One region of the Brevibacillus sp. FW306-2-1A-C05A genome, then DNA from elsewhere that is predicted to be linked to it. Evidence: riboswitches for the same ligand, from Rfam matches in the RefSeq annotation. Region 1 holds a riboswitch; the other holds the start of a gene.
The links. A riboswitch is a leader RNA that binds a small molecule or an ion and turns the genes downstream of it on or off. The one in region 1 is predicted to bind S-adenosylmethionine.
Positions count from the first base shown of each region.

Region 2: another riboswitch for S-adenosylmethionine. It lies ahead of metK (methionine adenosyltransferase); the one in region 1 lies ahead of AC3WJN_RS10350 (homocysteine synthase).

Region 1 covers NZ_JBYSWV010000013.1:29,812-33,002, forward strand. The annotation lists gene AC3WJN_RS10345 (ArsR/SmtB family transcription factor) at 1-48, opposite strand, end outside; gene AC3WJN_RS10350 (homocysteine synthase) at 283-1,587, opposite strand; SAM riboswitch class I at 1,677-1,785, opposite strand; gene AC3WJN_RS10355 (hypothetical protein) at 1,901-2,089, opposite strand; gene AC3WJN_RS10360 (rhodanese-like domain-containing protein) at 2,399-2,710, shown strand; gene AC3WJN_RS10365 (SCO family protein) at 2,836-3,191, shown strand, end outside.
Region 2 covers NZ_JBYSWV010000062.1:11,152-14,342, forward strand. The annotation lists gene AC3WJN_RS23490 (S8 family peptidase) at 1-1,124, shown strand, start outside; SAM riboswitch class I at 1,329-1,429, shown strand; gene metK (methionine adenosyltransferase) at 1,562-2,773, shown strand; gene AC3WJN_RS23500 (polysaccharide deacetylase family protein) at 2,919-3,191, shown strand, end outside.

The DNA.
Region 1 (3,191 bases):
TTGCACCTCGTAGGTCGTGCGTTCGCTCCCGATGTTCCATACTTTCAAGAGGGGATCATCCTTCCAGTATTTGTAGTACGTCTCATTCTAAATGTTTTGAATTGTAAATTCAATATTTTTCGTATGGCTGGTTAGATGGATTTCGAACCAGAATCGTTGAGTGTGGCAGGAAGAGGGGCGAGCGCCTGAAAGCAGCAAGCAGAAGACAGCACCCGAAAAAAGAAAAGCGGCACGCCTCTCCCGCGAGAGTTGCGTGCCACTTTTTACGAGACAAAAGCAAACTTAGTTGACAGTAGAAGGTTGAACGGCGCGTTGCAATGCCTGCTCCAGATCGCCGATGATGTCGTCGATCGCCTCTGTGCCCACCGACAGTCGGATCAGCCCTGGCGTGACCCCGGCAGCCGCCTGTTCTTCCTCATTCATCTGCTGGTGCGTCGTGCTGGCCGGATGGATGACGAGCGACTTGGAATCGCCCACGTTGGCCAGGTGCGAGAACAGCTTCACGGATTCAATCAGTGTTTTGCCTGCCTTCACGCCGCCGCGAATGCCAAAGGTGAGGATGGCGCCAGCGCCTTTTGGCAAATATTTTTGCGCGAGCGCGTAGTGGGCGTCGCCTTCAAGGCCAGGGTAGCTGACCCACTCGACCGCTGGATGCGCGGCGAGGAATTGGGCTACGGCCAGGGCGTTCTGGCTGTGGCGTTCCATGCGCAGGTGCAGCGTCTCCAAGCCTTGCAGGAACAGGAAGGAGTTGATCGGGGCCACGGCTGCGCCGATATCGCGCTGCAACTGGACACGCGCCTTGATGATGTAGGCGAGCGGTCCGACGGCTTCTGTATAGACGACGCCGTGGTAGCTCGGGTCTGGTGTCGTCAGGCCCGGGAATTTGCCGTTGTTCCAGTCGAACTTGCCGGAATCGACGATGATGCCGCCGATCGCTGTGCCGTGCCCGCCGATGAACTTGGTCGTGGAGTGGACGACGATGTCTGCGCCATGCTCGAATGGACGGCACAAGATCGGCGAAGCGAACGTGTTGTCCACGATCAGCGGCACGCCGTTTTCGTGCGCGATGTCAGCGATTGCCTGCAAGTCCGCCACGTCAATGCGAGGGTTGCCGATCGTCTCGCAAAAGAGCGCCTTTGTTTTCTCATTGATGAACGCCCGGAAGTTTTCCGGATTGGACTGATCGACAAAGTGAACCTTGATGCCAAGACGCGGCAAAGTGTGCGCAAAAAGGTTGTACGTACCGCCGTACAAGCTGCTGGATGCGACAATTTCATCCCCGGCTTGGGCGATGTTCAAAATGGAAAAGGTGATCGCTGCCTGACCAGAGGAAGTTGCCAGAGCACCGACGCCGCCTTCCAGGAGTGCCACGCGCTTTTCAAAGGCGTCCTGGGTCGGATTCATGATGCGGGTGTAAATGTTGCCGAACTCTTTTAAGCCAAACAGGTTGGCGGCGTGCTCCGTGTCGCGGAAGACGTAGGAAGTCGTCTGATAGATCGGAACGGCGCGCGAGCCTGTTACGGGATCTACTTCTTGTCCACCATGTACAGCGAGGGTTTCCGGTTTCCATTGTTGCTGGTCAGACATGCTTATCTCTCCTTTATATATGGGGATTAGGGATAAAAAAACGGAGCATTCCTCTGAGGAGAAGAAGGCTCCGGCTATACACGGGTGTGCACTCATCTCTCAGAATCTATGGATTCTGCAGGAATTAGCACCGCGCAAGGCACGCTTGCTGGTTGCCGGGTTTCACAGGGCCTGTCCCTCCACCGCTCTTGATGAACTGTTGCTTCAGTTGTTGTCATAATTGTATGAAAAACCACACTTCGCTGTCAATAATCAATAATGAGTTATCAGGTTGGATTTGGTGGGATTGAGGCGTTGAGAGATTTGTTCATGCTCACCCGTTCATGCTGTTTCCCATGACGTCCAAAGTACCTGTGTGATACGCCTTGTTGACGTGGTTTGCAGGCTGATGCCCCGCACTCCTTGAGGCGTGGCTGATTCCAGGCGCGGCTTTTCCTTTTTTCACATACAAAAGAACGGCAAATAGCGTACAAACAGCAGCAATTCCCAGTACGTACACCATATAAACTACCTCCTTTTCCAAGGGTGCTCTGCGTTTCTTGCACCCGCCTTTTTCCAAACCAAAAAGAGAATGCTGTTTTGTATAGTAGTCTTCATATATAGAATGGTTATTTTTGTAAATGTGTCACCCGCCTGTACCGACCAACCATCTCCCTGTCCAAAAACAAACCCACCCTCACACTGTCACAAATTTGTCCCTATATCTGCGCGCTTTCGCCGCCCGCGTCGTTAGAAAATGGCATGGCCCTATGATATGATGGGAGTGGCAGAAAACGACCAAACGATTGTACATATAGGAGGAACATACGCGATGAGCCATGGCGTGAAGGAAATTACCCCGCAGGAGCTGCTGGAAAAGCTCGCGGCCAACGAAAAGCTTCAGGTGATTGACGTGCGTGAGGTGGAGGAGTGGAACGAAGGCCATATCAAAGAAGCCAAGCTGATTCCGCTCGGCTTTTTGCCGCATCGCATCGACGAGCTGGACAAGGAGATCCCGGTCGTCATGGTGTGCCGCAGCGGTGCGCGCAGCCACAGAGCGACCGAATATTTGTGTGAGCTTGGCTTTGACGCTGCCAATATGGTCGGCGGCATGCTGGCTTGGCCTGGCGAGAAGGAAGTGTAAGCCGTACGGTCCATACGGTCACGACCGCACTGGCAACGCCGAGACGTTTTCCACACAAAAAGAAACATGCGCTTTTACGCGGTATAGCGGCGGACGCATGAGAGAAGCAGGGGAGGAAGAAAATCGTGAGTGAGGGAGCACAGCAACAAGGATCCGCGTTGCAGCGCCATTGGTTTACGGTGCTCGCAGGCGTGATTATCCTCGCGATTGTAGGCGTGTTGGGCTACAAATACATGGCAAAAGAGCCGATTCCCGTGATGAAGCCGATTGCCGATTTTACGTTGGACAACAGTGACGGCACTTCGTTTACGTTTTCGGAAGGCAAAGGCAAGGTGCGGCTGGTCGAGTTCATGTTCACCAACTGCCCTGACATTTGCCCGGCGACGACGTACAACATGTCCAAGCTGCAAGAGCAGCTCAAGGAGAAAAAGCTGTTCGGCGACAAGGTCGAGTTCATTTCCATCACCTTTGACCCGGATTT
Region 2 (3,191 bases), on a different contig from region 1:
ACAAGCGGGTGGACCTGGTGCTTGCCATAGGAAAGCAGGAAACCGGAAAAAATACGGTTTGGGACCCGCTCTACGACAACGTCGACCGCGATAATCCGTCCGAGCGTGCGAGCAAGGAAGTCTCCCCGGGAAAATACTACATTCGGGTCAGCGAGTATCAGCAAAATGCGGTGAACGGCGAATATCGCCTGGATCTCGGGTTCACCCCGCTGAAAAAAGATTTGAACGAGCCGAATGATACGTACAGCAGGGCGTCGCCGCTAGCCGCTGGAGGGGTCATGACCGGAACGATTCCGACGGCTTCGGATGCAGACTGGTTTCAATTTACGCTCAATACAGACTCGTACGTCACGATTCGAGCCCCGTTTATTCCGGTATCCAGCGGTTTTCGCATCGCTCTTTACAGCGAGAAAAACATGAACTACGCGCTAGCTTCGACAAACGAAGTGGCTGAGCTGTCCGATCGGGGCAGCGAGATTTTCAGCCTGCGGTTGCCAAAAGGCAAGTATTACGTGCGCCTGAACAGCGGCATTCCGTTCAAGTACGATGCGTACAAATTGACAGTCACGCAGCAGCCCCTCGTTTCGGGGTATCGGGATATTTCCGACCATTGGGCGCGCACAGAGATCGCCAGGCTGAGCTCCAAAAGAATTGTCCAAGGCTTCGGCGATGCGACGTTCAAGCCTAACGAGGCAGTAACTCGTGCGCAGTTTGCCACAATGCTGCTGCAGGCGATGCGCGCGACCGGCTCGAAGGTAGCCAGCGCGTATTCCGGACGGGAAGTGTTTTCTGATTTGCCAAAAAAGCACTGGGCGTACAACACCCTTGGAGTGGCTTATCAGCTCGGAGTCTTGAAGGGGTATCCAAACAGTCAGATCAAGCCTGACCAAGCTGTTTCGCGGGCGGAAATGGCCGCGATGATCGCCAGGGCGAAGGGCGTGGCTCTGAACAGCAGCAGCGCACCGAGCTATCGCGATGTTCCGGCCGGCCATTGGGCAGCACCGGCGATCGGCGCTTTGACGGCAAGAAACTGGCTAAACGGATACGGTTCGCTCTTCAAGCCACAGGGCAGCGCTACGCGGGCCGAGGTTGTTGTATTAATCGCCAAATCGTATCAAGTGTAAGAAAAAATTTTCCGCTTTGCGTTCGACAGACGCATGGCATGGCTATATCGTCCTTGTGAAAACGCGGCTTCGATCACCTCAGACGCTTCCCGCAGGCGATTCCAACAGCGTTTTGTACAGGGCGATTTCGGCCAAAGAGGTGCTCTGGCAAAAGTCTATTGACACCACCTCAAAAAACAATTATTCTATAATCCGTAATGGATACTCTTATCCAGAGCAGGCGGAGGGACTGGCCCTATGAAGCCCGGCAACCGTCTGGAGCGGTGCTAACCAGCAGGACGGAAATCTGTTCTGGCCGATAAGAGGATGAAGGAAGCTAAAAGCGCTCAAACCTTTTCCTCCAAAAGATGGAAAAGGTTTTTTATTTGCGTTTACGTCGATAAAATCCTGACTCGGCTACCAAACTATTTGTATGAGGTCAAAGGAGGTATTTTCTCATGGCTTTGCAAAAAGGTCGTCGTCTGTTCACATCTGAGTCTGTAACCGAAGGACATCCGGATAAAATTTGTGACCAAATTTCCGACTCCATCCTGGACGCCATTTTGGCCAAGGATCCAAACGCTCGCGTAGCTTGCGAAACTTCCGTAACTACCGGGCTGGTTCTCGTAGCCGGTGAAATCACCACCAACACGTACGTGGACATCCAAAAGCTGGTGCGCGAAACGATCCGTGAGATCGGTTATGATCGTGCGAAGTTCGGCTTTGACGCTGACACTTGCGGCGTAATCACTGCGATCGGCGAGCAATCCGCTGACATCGCTCTCGGCGTAGACCAGGCTTTGGAAGCGCGCGAAGGCAAAATGACCGACGCTGAGATCGAAGCGATCGGTGCAGGTGACCAAGGTCTGATGTTCGGCTTTGCTTGCAACGAAACACCTGAGCTGATGCCGCTGCCGATCAGCATGTCTCACAAGCTGGCTCGCCGCTTGACTGAAGTTCGCAAAAACGGCACACTCGCCTACCTGCGTCCTGACGGCAAAACGCAAGTAACGGTTGAGTACGATGGAGACAAGCCAGTTCGCATCGACACCATCGTGATTTCGACTCAACACGCTCCTGAGACTACCTTGGAGCAAATCAAGCAAGACCTCATCGAACAAGTTATCAAACCAGTTGTTCCGGCTGAGCTGCTGGACGCTGACACCAAATACTTCATCAACCCGACTGGCCGCTTCGTAATCGGCGGACCTCAAGGGGACGCTGGTCTGACTGGCCGCAAAATCATCGTAGACACTTACGGTGGCTACGCTCGTCACGGCGGCGGCGCGTTCTCCGGTAAAGATCCGACAAAAGTAGACCGCTCCGGCGCTTACGCTGCTCGTTACGTAGCGAAAAACATTGTGGCTGCTGGCCTGGCTGACAAATGCGAAGTGCAAGTGGCTTACGCAATCGGTGTAGCGCAGCCTGTATCCATCGCTGTTGATACTTTTGGTACAGGAACCGTTTCCGAAGAAGATCTGGTGAAACTGGTGCGCAAACACTTCGACCTGCGTCCGGCTGGCATCATCAAGCAGCTCGACCTGCGTCGCCCTATCTACAAACAAACAGCGGCTTATGGCCACTTTGGACGCAATGACCTGAATGTTCCTTGGGAGCAAACAGACAAAGCAGAAGTTCTGAAGCAAGAAGCTGCGCAACTGGCAAAATAAGAACGACAAAGAAAGAGCCTGGTAAAGCTACTGGGCTCTTTTTTTATTACGGGGAAAAATTTTCCAGTTATTGGTGGGCTTTAAGCGAAGGGAAAATGTAGGACTGTGTCGAATCTCCTAGTGAGGAAGTAGAGGAGGGGTTTCTTTGCCGAACAAAAGGCTCTTCCTGACCGTATTTGTTATTTCTTTATTACTGGTTATGTCTGCAATGGGGATTGGTGAATTTTACCAATCAAAAAAGAATGCGCAAAAAGTGCAACCTTTTCCCCAAGTAGATACGTCTATAAGCATAAGCGAGGCAGAAATTGCTGAGCCAAACGTCACGCAGAACGAAAAAGCAACGGTAAAGCCGAAAAAGTGGTATAACAATCAGGTAGTCGTCCTGACGTATCACCATGTCACGGATGCATCAGGCCAG